Tardiphaga sp. 709: one gene and its partner. The protein of the gene in region 1 interacts with the protein of each later gene in a pairwise test. Links are inferred from orthologs where the notes say so. Each region holds a gene or a part of one and is shown on either strand. Other genes may lie near its edges.

Evidence for each region. Proteins that work in one complex are often made in the same cells at the same time.
Region 2: the proteins of RSO67_RS28925 (region 1) and cyoB interact in binary tests that used the Escherichia coli proteins (3 or more experiments, as listed by UniProt). The link is inferred for Tardiphaga sp. 709 from one-to-one orthologs.

Annotation. Positions count from the first base shown.
Region 1 is NZ_CP135529.1:6,051,363-6,058,769, reverse strand. What follows is about bases 3,125-6,020. They hold RSO67_RS28925 (aminotransferase), read right to left. Parts: upstream 5,202-6,020; coding sequence 4,047-5,201; downstream 3,125-4,046. Other genes in these bases: RSO67_RS28915 (potassium transporter Kup), read right to left, coding at 5,710-6,020; RSO67_RS28920 (rhodanese-like domain-containing protein), read right to left, coding at 5,209-5,541; RSO67_RS28930 (polyamine ABC transporter substrate-binding protein), read right to left, coding at 3,125-4,037. In the rest of the region: RSO67_RS28940 (zinc-binding dehydrogenase), read left to right, coding at 964-1,986; RSO67_RS28935 (lipid A biosynthesis lauroyl acyltransferase), read left to right, coding at 1,986-2,921; more of RSO67_RS28930, read right to left, coding at 2,925-3,124; more of RSO67_RS28915, read right to left, coding at 6,021-7,407. UniProt on the Escherichia coli protein: Shows aminotransferase activity with methionine and histidine as substrates, and to a lesser extent also with phenylalanine.
Region 2 is NZ_CP135529.1:3,440,858-3,448,319, forward strand. Bases 2,221-5,171 are described here. They hold cyoB (cytochrome o ubiquinol oxidase subunit I), read right to left. Parts: upstream 4,733-5,171; coding sequence 2,708-4,732; downstream 2,221-2,707. Other genes in these bases: cyoC (cytochrome o ubiquinol oxidase subunit III), read right to left, coding at 2,221-2,711; cyoA (ubiquinol oxidase subunit II), read right to left, coding at 4,746-5,171. In the rest of the region: RSO67_RS16805 (ATP-binding protein), read right to left, coding at 1-787; RSO67_RS16810 (SURF1 family protein), read right to left, coding at 872-1,693; cyoD (cytochrome o ubiquinol oxidase subunit IV), read right to left, coding at 1,693-2,082; more of cyoC, read right to left, coding at 2,079-2,220; more of cyoA, read right to left, coding at 5,172-5,912; RSO67_RS16835 (MFS transporter), read left to right, coding at 6,112-7,425. UniProt on the Escherichia coli protein: Cytochrome bo(3) ubiquinol oxidase is the terminal enzyme in the aerobic respiratory chain of E.coli that predominates when cells are grown at high aeration.

The DNA.
Region 1 (7,407 bases):
GCAAGTTCGTTCAGTATCACCGCCGCTTCCTGTTCGGCTCGGTCGCCGACCATCTCGCGGACACGTTCGGAACCAAGGGCTCACCGATCTCGCTGTCGACCGCTTGTGCCTCCGGCGCTACTGCGATCCAGCTCGGCGTCGAAGCGATCCGCCGCGGCGAAGCCGATGCGGCGCTGTGCGTGGCCACCGACGGTTCGGTGAACCCGGAAGCGCTGATCCGCTTCTCGCTGCTATCGGCACTCTCGACCCATAACGACCCGCCGCAGAAAGCTGTCCGTCCCTTCGCCAAGAACCGCGATGGTTTCGTGATGGCCGAAGGCGCCGGCGCGCTGGTCCTGGAAAGCCTGGAAGCCGCCACTGCGCGCGGCGCCAAGATCCTCGGCATTGTCGCCGGTTGCGGCGAGCTCGCGGACTCCTTCCACCGCACCCGTTCCAGCCCGGACGGCAAGCCGATCATCGGCTGCGTGAACAATGCGCTGGTGGATGCCGGTCTGACGTCGGACCAGATCGACTACATCAACGCCCACGGCACCGGCACGCCGGAAAACGACAAGATGGAGTATCTCGGCATTTCCAGCGTGTTCGGTGAGCGCGCCAAGGAAATTCCGGTTTCGTCGAACAAGTCCATGGTCGGCCACACTCTCCCGCCGCCGGCGCAGTCGAGGCGGTGTTCTCGCTGCTCACCCTGGAACACCAGCGGATCCCGCCGACGATCAATTACGATGTTCCCGATCCGGCCATTCCGTTCGACGTGGTTCCCAATACCGCCCGCGATGCACGCGTGACGGCCGTGATGTCGAATTCCTTCGGCTTTGGCGGCCAGAATGCCTCGCTGATCCTCACCGGCGAGCCCGTTTAAGGCTCCCCGGCCCTGTTGGCCGCCCCTCGCCGGTTGACGTCATGACGTGAACCGGCGATACGCAGGCCATCCAGAATCAACCTTTCTTGCCGGAGACGCGGTTCATGCGTGCGCTCAATCTTGTTGCCGATCGTGAGCTCGTCGTCGTCGACGTGCCGCCGCCCCCGCCGCCTGGTGCCGGCGAAGTGCAGATCCGCGTCAAGGCTGTCGGCCTGAACCATATCGACGTCTGGGGCTTTCGCGGCATGGCCTTCGCCAAGCGCAAGCTGCCGCTGTCGATCGGCGCCGAAGCTTCCGGCGAGGTCGCTGCCGTCGGTGAGGGCGTCACCCATGTGAAGCCCGGCCAGAAGGTCGTGATGTATGGCGCTCTGACCTGTGGCCACTGCAAGGCCTGCCAGGAAGGCCGTGACAATTTCTGCGAGAACGTCGGCGGCCTCTATGGCTTTCACATCGACGGCTTCTCGCGTGAGCTGATGAACATGCCGGCGCGCCTCGTGATCCCCGTCCCTGACGGCATCAGCTTCCGCGACGCCGCCTGCGCGCCAATCGCCTTCTCCACCGTGCAGCACATGCTGTTCGACAATGCCAAGCTGCAGCCCGGCGAGACCATTCTTGTCCATGCCGGCGGCTCCGGCATCGGCACCGTCGCCATCATGATGGCGAAGAAGATCGGCTGCACCGTCATCACGACCGTGGGCGACGATTCCAAAATCGAGGGCGTGAAGGCCCTCGGCGCCGACCACGTCATCAACTATCGCAAGGATCGCTTCGAGGGCGAGACGCGCAAGATCACCAAGAAGAAGGGCGTCGATGTCGTGTTCGAACACGTCGGCGCCGATACCTTCAATGGTTCGCTGCTGGTGATGAAGCGCGGCGGCCGTCTCGTCACCTGCGGCTCGACCTCGGGCCCGACCACGACGATCAACCTGATGCAGCTGTTCCAGCAGCAATACCGCATCTTCGGATCGTTCGGCGCCACCATGAAGAACATTGCCGAGAGCCTCGACAAGATGGCCGACGGCATGCTGCCGGTGATCGATACCGAAGTGCCGATCAGCGATGTCGAGACCGCGCTGAAGCGGATGGAAACCCGCCAGGTGTTCGGCAAGATCATCGTTCACTTCTGATGCTCCGCCTGCTGCTTCGCACCAAGGCCCGCATTCGCGATGCCCTGAAGCCTGCAGGCGACGCCGCTGTCGGTGCGCTGACGATCGGCATCCTGCGCACCACGCGCTATTTCGATCCGGTCAAGACCGCCAATCGGTTCGGCAAGATCACCCAGCGCATCGGCCCGCTGTTTCGCGAAGACAAGATCGGCCGCGCCAATCTCACTGCCGCCTTCCCCGAGAAATCACCGGAAGAGATCGACAAGATCCTCGCGGGTGTCTGGGACAATATGGGGCGCATCGGTGCGGAATTCGCCCATCTCGACAAGATCTGGGACTATGACCCGGCCAATCCGACCAAGCCGAGCAATGTCGAATTCTCGGCGCGCACCGGCGAGATTTTCGATCAGTTGCGCGACGACGGCAAGCCGGCACTGATTTTCGCCAGCCATCTCGGCAACTGGGAAATTCCTGCGCTCGCCGCCGTGGCCCACGGCCTTGACGCAGCCGTGCTCTATCGTCGGCCGAACAGCGCCGCCGCAGACCGCGCCATTCATCAGACGCGCGCGATCAACATGGGCAATCTCATCCCGGCCAGCCATGACGCACCGCTCAAGCTCGCGCACGCGCTGAACGAGGGCAAGCACGTCGCCATGCTGGTGGATCAGTGGTTCACCAACGGCGTCCCGGTGGATTTCTTCGGCCGCAAGACCAATGCCAATCCGATGCTGGCGCGGCTGTTGCGCCAGGTCGATTGCCCGATCCACGGTGTTCGTATCATCCGCCTCCCCGATCATCGCTTCCGCATCGAAGTCTCCGAAGAGGTGAAACCGGTGCGCGATGCCAATGGCAAGGTCGACGTTCAAGGCACCATGCAGGCGGTGACGTCCGTGCTGGAAGGCTGGATCCGGGAATATCCCGAGCAGTGGCTGTGGCTGCACCGGCGCTGGCGATAACGCTTAGCGCCCCGTCTTCACTTTCGTCCACAGCCGGTTGATCACGCGCTGCGTCGCCGGATCGCGCGCCGTAATGACGAACAGCTTCTGCAGCATCGCCTCATCCGGATAGATCGTCTTGTCATTGAGGATTTTCGGATCGATCAGCTTCTGGCTGGCGAGATTGCCATTGGCATAACCGAGGAAATCCGAATTCTTCGCGGCGACGTCCGGGCGGTAGAGATAGTTGATGAGCGCATAGGCCTCATTGACGTTCTTCGCATCGGCGGGGATCGCCAGATTATCGAAGAACATCTGCGCGCCCTCCTTCGGCACCGCATAACCGATCTCGACGCCGTTCTTCGCTTCATCCGCCCGCGCACGCGCCTGGATGATGTCGCCGGACCAGCCGACCACCAGACAGATCTCGCCGGTCGCAAGCGCGCTCAGATATTCAGACGAGTGAAACTTGCGAACATTGCCTCTGATCTTGCCGACGAGATCGGCGGCCTTTTCGAGGTCCGGCTGTTTGATCGAGTTCGGATCAAGGCCCAGCGCATTGAGCGCCGCCGGCAGAATGTCGTCGGCGGAATCCAGCATATGGACACCGCAATCCTTGAACTTCGCAAGGTTCTCCGGCTTGAAGATGACGTCCCAGCTATCAATCTCCGCGTCAGGCCCGAGGATTTTCGCGACCTGCTTGACGTTGTAGCCGATGCCCGTCGTGCCCCACATGTAGTTCGCGGCGAATGTATTACCGGGATCGTAGATCGCGAGGCGCTTGGTCACCTCCGGCCACGCGTTGGCAAGGTTCGGCAGCTTCGCCTTGTCGAGCTTCTGGAACACCTTTGCGGTGATCTGGCGCTGCAGGAAATACGCCGTCGGCACCACGACGTCGTAACCGGACTTGCCGGCCAAGAGACGCGTCTCCAGCGTCTCGTTGGCGTCGAAGGTGTCGTAGACAACCTTGATGCCGGTCTCCCTGGTGAACGCCTCCAGCACGCCGGGCGCCATATAGTTCGACCAGTTGTAGAAGTTGACGACGCGCTCTGCCTTCTGGTCTTGCGCCTGCACCGGCAAGGACCACAGCAGCGCCGCTCCGACGACCCACGCGATCCCGTACTTGCCTATGCGCATCAACTTCCCCTAGCGGCGATGAACGGCGTTGTGCAGACGCTCCAGCGCCGTATCGAGCGTCGCGTCGTTCTTGGCGAAACAGAAACGCACCACCGACGTCACCTTGTCCTGCTCATAGAAGGCCGACACAGGAATCGCGGCGACCTTGTAGTCGTAGACAAGCCGCCGGCAGAATTCCTCGTCGGTCTCGTTCAGCCCCAGCGGCGACAGATCGACAGTGAGGAAGTACGTGCCCTGCGACTTGATGACGGGAAAGCCGATGCTCTCCAGACCGGCAGCCAAACGATCGCGGCTGCGCGCGAGATCGGCGCGCATGGTCTTGAAGTACTCGTCGGACTTGCCGAGACCATAGGCCACCGCGACCTGCAGGTTGGGTGCGGTCGTGAAGGTCAGGAACTGATGCACCTTCGCGCAGACACGCAAGAGATGCGGCGGGGCACAAACGAAACCGATCTTCCAGCCTGTCAGCGAGAAGATCTTGCCGGCCGAGCCGACCTTGATAGTGCGGTCGCGCATACCGGGAATGGTGATCAGCGGGATATGGTCGTGGCCGTCAAAGGTCACGTGTTCCCACACTTCGTCACAGATCGCGATCGTATCGAATTCCTGGCAGAACTTCGCCAGCAATTCGAGATCCTCGCGCGGCGACACCACCGCGGCGGGATTAAGCGGGCTGTTGAACAGCACGGCCTTGGTCTTGTGATTGAAGACCGCGCGCAAATCTTCTTCCGTGAGACGCCAATGGGGTGGCTTGAGGCTGACGAGACGCGGAATGCCGCCGGCCTGGCGGATGATCGGCAGATAGGAATCATAGACCGGCTGAAAGCACACGACTTCGTCGCCGGGCTCGACCACCGCAAGGATCGACGAGGTCAATGCCTCGGTACCGCCGGAGGTCACCATCACCTCCGTCATCGGATCGAGCGAGAGCTTGTGCCAATGCTGGTAATGCGTGGCGATCGCCTGACGCAGCTCCGGGATGCCCATCATCGACGGATACTGGTTGTAACCGTTCAGCACAGCATCGGCGGCCGCCTGACGGATATCGTCGGGGCCGGGATGGTCGGGAAAGCCCTGCCCGAGATTGATGGCGTTATGGTCGCGCGCAAGCTGCGACATCGCCTCGAACACCGTGACGGGCAGCTCAGAGAAGATCTTGTTCATCGAGCGATCAGCCAGCCTTGGTCGGCAGGCCCGCAGCCTTCCACCCCAGAATGCCGCCGGCGAGATGCTTGTCATAGGCAAGGCCATCGGCCTGGGCGGCCAGCGAGGCGGTCACCGAGCGCTTGCCGGAGCGGCACGCAAACACGATCTGCTTGCCCGCCGGATCGGGCAGATCGGCGCTATCGAAGCCCGACAGCGGCACCACCACGGCATCCGGATAGGCCTCGACCGCGACCTCGTTGGGTTCGCGTACATCGACCAGCAGATACTTGCCGTCGGCGATCCCCTTGGACACTTCCTCCGGCGTCAAATCGTGAACGGTATGAGCTTCGCCTGCCACCACAACCTCCTGCCGCCCCGGTGTCCGGAGCGAATACGAAGGGGCGGAAACGCCCCTGTTTTCGGGCGCCAACGTCGCCTCTCGCGCCGCGAAAATCAAGCGTCGGAAGAGCTTATTGTCGGGCCTGATCTTGCCCGAAAGCCGCAAGCCCACTTTTCGGGATCAGGCCTAGATAGTCACCTGCGTGCCCACTTCGACCACCCTCCCTGTGGGGATCTGGAAATAGTCGGTCGCGTCATTGGCGGTGCGGCTGAGCGCGATGAACAAATGGTCCTGCCAGCGCGGCATGCCGGAATGCGCCGCAGGCTTCAGCGCCCTGCGCGACAGGAAGAACGACGTCGACATGATGTCGAACTGCCAGCCGGTCTTGCGCGCAATCGCCAGGGATTTCGGCACATTCGGCGATTCCATGAAGCCGAAGCGCAGCGTCACTTTCGAGAAGGTCGCGCTGATCTCTTCCATACGCACGCGTTCGCTCGGATCGATGCGCGGCGTCGGTGCGGTTTCGATGGTGAGAATAACGTTCTTCTCGTGAAGCACTTTGTAGTGTTTCAGACTATGCATCAGCGCCGTCGGCGCACTCTGCGGATCACTGGTGAGAAATACCGCCGTGCCGGCCACGCGCTGTGGCGGACGTTTCTCCAGCATGGCCACGAGATCGGCCAGCGGAAACTCCAGCTTGCGCGACTTCTCGAACAGCAGGCGGCTACCGCGCCGCCACGTATACATCATGAGAATGATCACGCCGCCCATCACCAGCGGCACCCAGCCGCCGTCGAACACCTTCAAGAGATTCGCGGTGAGGAACGTGACGTCGATCACCAGAAACGGCACGATCAGCGCCGCAGCCGCGATCGGCGACCACTTCCAGCCGCGCCAGATCACCACAAAGCCCATCATCGCAGTGACGACCATGGTGCCGGTGACCGAGATGCCATAGGCCGAGGCCAGCGAGCTCGATGACTTGAACAGCACGACAAGCACGATCACTGCAATGAACAGCAGCATATTGACGCGCGGAATGTAGATCTGGCCGGAATGCGACTCCGATGTGTGCCGGATTTCGAAACGCGGCAGCAGGCCAAGCTGGATCGCCTGCTGCGTCAGCGAATAGGCGCCGGTGATCACGGCTTGGCTCGCAATCACAGTGGCAGTCGCCGCGAGGATCACCATGGGGATCAGCGCCCAGTCGGGAAACATCAGATAGAACGGATTTTCCAGCGCGGTGGGATCATGCATCACCAGCGCAGCCTGGCCGAAATAGTTGATGGCCAGCGACGGCAGCACGAGAAACAGCCAGGCCAGCTGGATCGGTTTTTTGCCGAAATGGCCGAGATCGGCATAAAGCGCTTCGGCGCCGGTCACGGCGAGAAACACTGCGCCCAACGTCACGAAGGCGATGATGCCGTGATGGAACATGAAGTAGATCGCATGCACGGGATTGAGTGCCGCCAGCACTTCAGGATGCTTCACAATCTGCGGAATGGCCGCTACCGCGATCACGACGAACCATAGGCACATAATCGGTCCGAAGAACGTCGCGACCTTCGCAGTGCCGCGCGATTGCACGGCGAAAAGCGCCACAAGGATCACGATGGTGAGCGGTACGACATAGGGATCGAAGGCGGTGGTGACGAGCTTGACGCCCTCAATGGCTGACAGGACCGACAGTGCCGGCGTAATCACGGCGTCGCCGTAGAACAGCGCCGCGGCGATAATGCCGAGCATCACCACCACCGGCCCGCTCGATCCGATCGCGCGCTGGGCCAGCGCCATCAGGGCCAGCGGGCCACCCTCGCCGTTATTGTCGGCGCGCAGCAGCAGCACGACATATTTGAGCGTGACCACGATGATCAGTGCCCACAG
Region 2 (7,462 bases), 2.6 Mb from region 1 along the record:
GCATGCGGCGCCAGTCGCTGAGGATGACCGACAGCGACGCCAACGGCGTACCGAGTTCATGCGCGGCACCAGAGGCGAGCAGGCCCATGCGCACGATATGATCTTCCTCCGCGGCTTGCTGGCGCAGCGCTGCGAGACCCTCGTCCCGCTCGCGCAGGTTTTTTGCGATGCGCGTCATGAAAACGACGATGAGCGCCGCATCCAGCACGAAACAGATCAGCATGCCTATAATGTGCAACTGGAACAGGTTGTCACGCAGCGTGTCCGGTAGCTCCAACGGGCGATGAAAGACAATCAGTCCGGCGAAACACAGACAGGCGACAACGACCACAACCCAGGTCGAGCGACCGTTCAACAGCATTGCTCCGAGCGTCACCTGCAGCAGATAGAGCGATACGAATGGATTTGTCGCACCACCGCTCAGATAGAGCTGCATCGTCAGCGCCGCCACGTCGAGCAGCAGGAGCAGAAGTAGTTCGCGGTCACGCGCGTCGGTCTGCTGGCGCAGCCACTCCTGGCTGATGACATTGAGGAATACCGAGCCACACAGCACCGCCACCATGGCCATCCACGGCAACGCAATTCCCATCACCAGATGCACGAAGCCGATAGTCAGAACCTGCCCGACCACTGCGATCCAGCGCAACTGGATCAGCAGATTGATGTTCTTGATATTGGTGGTCTCGTCGAGCGGCAGAGCCGCGACTGCAACGGGTGTGGTGACACCCGTCGCGTCGACTGGTGACGCGGCAACCGCACTGACGCCAGTGACGTCTGGTGTGCCCACCTTGCTCTCTGCTCCCAAACCCGGCATCGCGCCCCGTCAGCTCGATCGGCCGGCCTCAATCGAGCCGGCGCGCCATCCATGACGTCATACGCGAGGTAGTGATTTTTTCCGAATCCGCCACTCGTCGCGGGCGACGAACAGCGCAGCGCCGGCCAGCATCAAAGCGAGGCCGAACCAGGTGATGGCATAGACCACGTGGTTGTTCGGGAAGGCGATCACAGTCAGGCCGCCATGGGGCTGACCCGGTGCGTCCAGTGCGGCATTGGCATCGATGAAGTAGGGTGCGACGGCGCCGAGCTTTTGGCTGTCGGCAATAGCCTCGACATCGCGGGAATACCAGCGCTGGGCAGCGGGATCATTTGAGCGCAGGAACCCGCCCTTCTGTTCGGTGACGCGCAGCAGTCCGGTTACCGACACCGGCGTCGCGGGCGCCGCGAATGCGCCGGCTTTGCGCTCATCCGGGCTGACGAAACCCCGGTTCACCAGTACGGTGTAGCCGGCTTCGGCGCGCAACGGGGTCAACACCCAGAAGCCGGCGCCGAGATCCGAGACCGCCTGCACCAGAGTATCGGCACTCGGTATGAACCGCCCGGTGACGCTGACGCGGCGATATTCATCGTCACTGCGATTGATCGCAGGCCACGCCGCAGGCCCGGGTGCAGCTTCGGGCGCGGCGTGGCTGCGCTGATCGACACGTGCGATCAGATCCCGTTTCCAGGCGCGGCGTTCGACCTGCCAGATGCCCAGCGCGGTCAATCCCGCGATGCCGAGCAGTGCCAGCAGACCCAGCACCGTGAGCGTCGTCGCGCGACGCGGCGACCGCCCAGACTCAACTTTCGATTCAGACGACTCCTGTCTGGCCGGGCGGCCCACGACGATCCCGTCGTTGGCACGCACCATGGCCATCAGGGCATATTCCTCATGTCGTGAACCGGCATCATGTTGACGTTGAGATGATACATCACCCAGAGCGAACCGCTCAGCGCAATCACGACGATGATGATCGTGAAGATCAGCGCCATCATGGTCCAGCCGGCATCCGACGTCGCGTTCATGTGCAGGAAGTAGATCATGTGAACCACGATCTGCACCACAGCGAACGCAACGATGATCGCGATGGTCCAGTTCTTGTTCCCGATCGCACCCGTCATCACCAGCCAGAACGGAATGGCGGTAAGGATGACCGAGAGGACGAAGCCGGTCATATACGACCTGAACGAACCATGGTCGCGGCCGTCATCGTGGCCGTGGTCATCGTGACCATGTCCGTGCGCGGCATGTGCATCGGCGCTCATCGCAGCACTCCCAGCAGATAAACAAAGGTGAAGACGCCGATCCAGACGACGTCGAGGAAATGCCAGAACATGCTCAGGCACATCAGCCGGCGTTGGTTCGCCTCGATCAGGCCAAAGCGAGCGACCTGCACCATCAGCGTGACCAGCCAGATGATGCCGAAGGTGACGTGCAGACCGTGGGTGCCGACCAGCGTGAAGAAGGACGACAGGAAGGCGCTCCGCCAAGGGCCAGCACCTTCATGGATCATGTGATGGAACTCATAGAGTTCGATGCACAGGAATGCGAGACCGAACAGGCCGGTGATGCCGAGCCACATCTGGGTCGACTTCACTCTGCCCTTCATCATCTCCAGCATCGCGAAGCCGTAAGTGATCGATGAGAACAGCAGCATCGCGGTGTTAAGCGCGACCAGGTTGAGGTCGAACAGATCCTTCGGCCCGGGTCCCGCCGCATAGCTGCCACCGAGTACGCCGAAAGTGGCGAACAGCATCGCGAAGATGAGGCAATCGCTCATCAGGTAGAGCCAGAAGCCCAGCATGGTGCTGGAGCCGGCCGGATGATCGTGTTCGTCGACGACGTAGAAGACAGGGACTTCGGTGCCGTTTATCGTTTGAGTCGTTACGTTCATGACGCGGCCTGTACTGCGAGAAGTTTCGTACGCTCGCCTTCGGTACGGATGACGTCCTCCACCGGGATGTGGAAGTCACGGTTGTAGTTGAAGGTGTGGAAAATCGCGACGCCTACGATGGCAATAAAGCTCAAGGCCGCGAGCCACCACATGTACCAGATCAGAGCGAAGCCCATCGCGGTGGCCAGGACAGAGAGGATCACGCCGGTACCGGTGTTCTTCGGCATGTGGATGGGCCTGAAGCCTTCCAGCGGACGCGTATAGCCGCGGCGCTTCATGTCCCACCACGAGTCATTGTCGTGAATGACCGGGGTGAAAGCGAAGTTATAATCCGGCGGCGGCGACGAGGTTGCCCATTCCAGCGTACGCCCGTTCCAGGGATCTCCCGTGGTGTCGCGCAGCTTCTCGCGATTCCAGATGCTGACGGCGATCTGGACGAGGAAAGCACCGATGCCAATGGCGATCAGAACCGCACCAAAAGCGGCGATGACGAACCAGATCTGCAGCGACGGATCGTCGAAGGTGCGCAGGCGGCGCGTGACGCCCATCAGACCAAGCACATAGAGCGGCATGAAGGCGAAGTAGAAGCCGAGGACCCAGCCCCAGAAAGATACCTTGCCCCAGAACTGATCGAGCTTGAAGCCGAAGGCCTTCGGAAACCAGAAATTGATGGCCGCGAAGATACCGAACACCACACCGCCGATGATCACGTTGTGGAAGTGAGCGATCAGAAACAGGCTGTTATGCAGCACGAAGTCGGCCGGGGGCACTGCGAGCAGAACGCCGGTCATGCCGCCAATCACAAAGGTCAGCATGAACGCGATTGTCCACATCATCGGCAGTTCGAACCGGATGCGGCCGCGATACATCGTGAAAAGCCAGTTGAATATCTTCGCTCCCGTGGGGATCGAGATGATCATGGTCGTGATGCCGAAGAAGGAATTCACGCTGGCGCCCGAGCCCATGGTGAAGAAGTGGTGCAACCAGACGAGATAGGACAGGATCGTGATGACCAGCGTGGCGTAAACCATCGAAGTGTAGCCGAACAGCTTCTTGCCCGAGAAGGTCGAGGTCACTTCCGAGAACACGCCGAACAGCGGCAAGATCAGGATGTAGACTTCCGGATGGCCCCAGATCCAGATCAGGTTCACGTACATCATCGGGTTGCCGCCGAGATCGTTCGTGAAGAAGTTGGTGCCGACGTAACGATCCAGCGACAGCAGCGCGAGTACGGCGGTCAGGATCGGGAAGGACGCGACGATCAGGACGTTGGTGCAGAGCGAGGTCCAGGTGAAGATCGGCATCTTCATCATGGTCATGCCGGGCGCGCGCATCTTCACGATGGTCGCGATCAGGTTGATGCCCGATAGTGTCGTGCCGACACCGGCGACCTGTAGCGCCCAGATGTAATAGTCGACGCCGACATCCGGACTGTAGCCGATATTCGACAGCGGCGGATAAGCCAGCCAGCCGGTCTTGGCGAATTCACCGACAAACAGCGACATCATGACGAGGATGGCGCCGCCGGTGGTCATCCAGAAGCTGAAATTGTTCAGGAACGGGAACGACACGTCGCGTGCGCCGATCTGCAGCGGCACGATGTAGTTCATCAGGCCGGTGACCAGTGGCATCGCCACGAAGAAGATCATGATCACGCCATGCGCCGTGAACACTTGATCGTAGTGATGGGCGGGCAGGAAACCGTCGGAGCCATTGAAGGCCATGGCCTGCTGGGCGCGCATCATGATGGCGTCGGCGAAACCGCGCAGCAACATGATGATGCCGAGCACCATATACATGATGCCGATCTTCTTGTGGTCCACGCTGGTGAACCACTCCTTCCAGAGATAGCCCCACAGCTTGAAATAGGTCAGCGCAGCCAGCAGCACGATGCCGCCGAGTGCGACCATCGCGAAAGTCGCGACCAGAATCGGCTCATGATAAGGAAACGACTCAAGCGTCAGGCGGCCGAAGATGAACTTCGCAAGCCCGGTATTTGCCACTACGGCTGTATCAGACATTAGATCGACCCGATCAGGTGTTAGAAGCGCGCCGCTCGGCAGGCGACGGCGCAGGCGTGAAATTGAACGGCGCGGGGGCGGCACCGGGGCGCGCGAGACCGGCACCGGTGACCGGCGTCGGGTCGAGCGGAGTCGTCGTCGAGCGGTGATCGGCTGCTTCGCGTGCGGCTTCGGCAAGGGTACAGACGCTGGCGACGTAGTTCTTGGTCGAGCTTGTGCCGTCGAGCATCGAGATATTGTACTTCAGCGGCAGGATATTGCGGGCGCTGGCGAGGCCCAGACCACCCTTCGCATCCATCGCCATCATCTCGCTCATACACATCTTGCCGGGCTGGGCGCACATGTTGAGGATCGCCTTGTAGAGGTCAGGCGCGACTTCCTTGTAGAGACGAACCGGCACATTCTCGCTGGGCTTTTCGAGATCCAGATAGGCCTCGCGGCTCAGCGTCTCATTGCTCGCCTTGGCCTTGGCGATCCAGGCATCGAAGCCGGCCTGATCGACGCCATGGAACTTGAAGCGCATGCCGGAGAAGCCAGCGCCGCTATAGTTCGCCGAGAAGCCGTCATAAACGCCAGCCTTGTTGATGACCGCGTGCAGCTTGGTTTCCATGCCGGGCATCGCATAGATCTGGCCGGCGAGCGCGGGGATATAGAAAGAGTTCATCACCGACGAAGCAGTGATCTTGAAGCGCACCGGACGATCGACCGGCGCGGCCAGTTCATTGACCGTAGCAATGCCGTATTCCGGGTAGAAGAACAGCCACTTCCAGTCGAGCGCGACGACTTCGACCTGCAGCGGCTCAAGAAGGCTCGCAGCATTGCCGGGCGCAATCCGGTCGAGCCGACGATACGGGTCTAACAGATGCGTGCTGGACCAGGTCACCGCGCCGAGACAGATGATGATGAGGAGGGGCATCGACCAGATGACGAGCTCGAGATGGGTCGAGTGATCCCAGTCCGGCTCGTATTTCGCGTCAGCATTCGACTGCCGGTACTTCCAGGCGAAGAACACAATCAGGGCCATCACCGGCACGATGATCAGCAGCATCAACACCGTGGAAATGACCACGAGATCGCGTTGCTGCACTGCGATGTCGCCCGCAGGATTCATCACGACGAAATTGCATCCGCCCAGCAAGGCAACCAAGGGCAGCAAAAGGAGTATCCGTAGGCGGCTCAAGGTGTTACCCATTCGATAATGTTCGTTCGCGCGCACGGTTAGGCGCATTTGCTGCAGGGCAACATTGGACAATTTGTCCAATGGTCCGAAGACGCGGTTCGCGACAAATCGTCAACCTCGCGTCGCCCTTTGGGCGTCGATTGCATTACTTTCAACACACCACCGACGGATAGAGAAAATGGCGCAGACGTCATCGACGATGGAACGGGACGCACGCCTTCTGCTCGCGGATGGCCACGGCGAGGTCAACCCGGGCGAGATCGCCATCGGCGTGATCATCGGCCGAACTTCCGAGTTCTTCGATTTCTTCGTCTATGCGATCGCCTCGGTGCTGGTGTTTCCGAAGCTCGTCTTCCCCTATCTCGATCCTCTGACCGGCACTCTCTATTCCTTTGCGATCTTTTCGCTGGCGTTCATCGCCCGCCCGATCGGCACAATGATCTTCACAGCTATCGATCGCAGCCAGGGCAAGGGCGCCAAGCTGACCATCGCGCTGTTTCTGCTCGGCGTTGCCACCGTCGCCATCGCCTTCCTGCCCGGTCACGAATCCATCGGCGTCGCATCGGCCTGGCTGCTGGCTGCTGCACGTATCGGCCAGGGCATTTCCTGGGGCGGCACCTGGGACGGTCTTGCTTCGCTGCTGGCGCTGAATGCGCCGGAAGGCAAGAAGGGCTGGTACGCCATGATCCCGCAGCTCGGCGCCCCGATCGGCCTTCTGGTGGCGAGCGCGCTGTTCGCCTTCTTCGTCGACACACTGTCCGCTGATGACTTCCTCGACTGGGGCTGGCGCTATCCGTTCTTCGTTGCTTTCGCCATCAACGTCGTCGCCCTGTTCGCGCGCCTGCGCATGGTGGTGACGCCCGGCTACACCGAACTGTTCGAAGCCCGCGAACTCGAGCCGTCTTCGATCACCGAGACGATTGCCCAGCAGGGCCGCACCGTGGTCATCGGCGCCTTCGCACCGCTGGCGAGCTTCGCACTGTTTCACATGGTCACGGTGTTCCCGCTCTCATGGGTGTTTCTGTTCACCCGCGAAGCACCCGGCCGCTTCCTGATCGTCGAATGTATCGGCGCCGTGTTCGGCATCATCGCCATGATCGTGTCGGGCTATGTCGCCGACAAGGTCGGTCGCCGCACGCTGCTGACCGGTTCGGCGATTGCCATCGCCGTATTCAGCGGCTTCGCACCGCAGATGCTGGACGGCGGCATCGTCGGCGAACTGGCCTTCATGGTGACCGGCTTCATCCTGCTCGGCCTGTCGCTCGGTCAGTCGTCGGGCTCGGTCGCATCGAGCTTCTCGAAGCGTTTCCGCTACACCGGTTCGGCGCTCACCACCGACCTTGCCTGGCTGTTCGGCGCCGGCTTCGCGCCATTCGTGGCGCTGGTGATGTCGAGCCGCTTCGGCCTGTCCTCGTCGGGCGTGTATCTGCTGTCGGGCGCCGTCGTGACCCTGCTTGCGATCTCGATCAACCGGCAGTTCGCCAGCCGCGACGCCTCGGCGATCCAGCCATAAGCAACACTGCCGCTAAAGAAAGAGCCTCGGTTCTGAA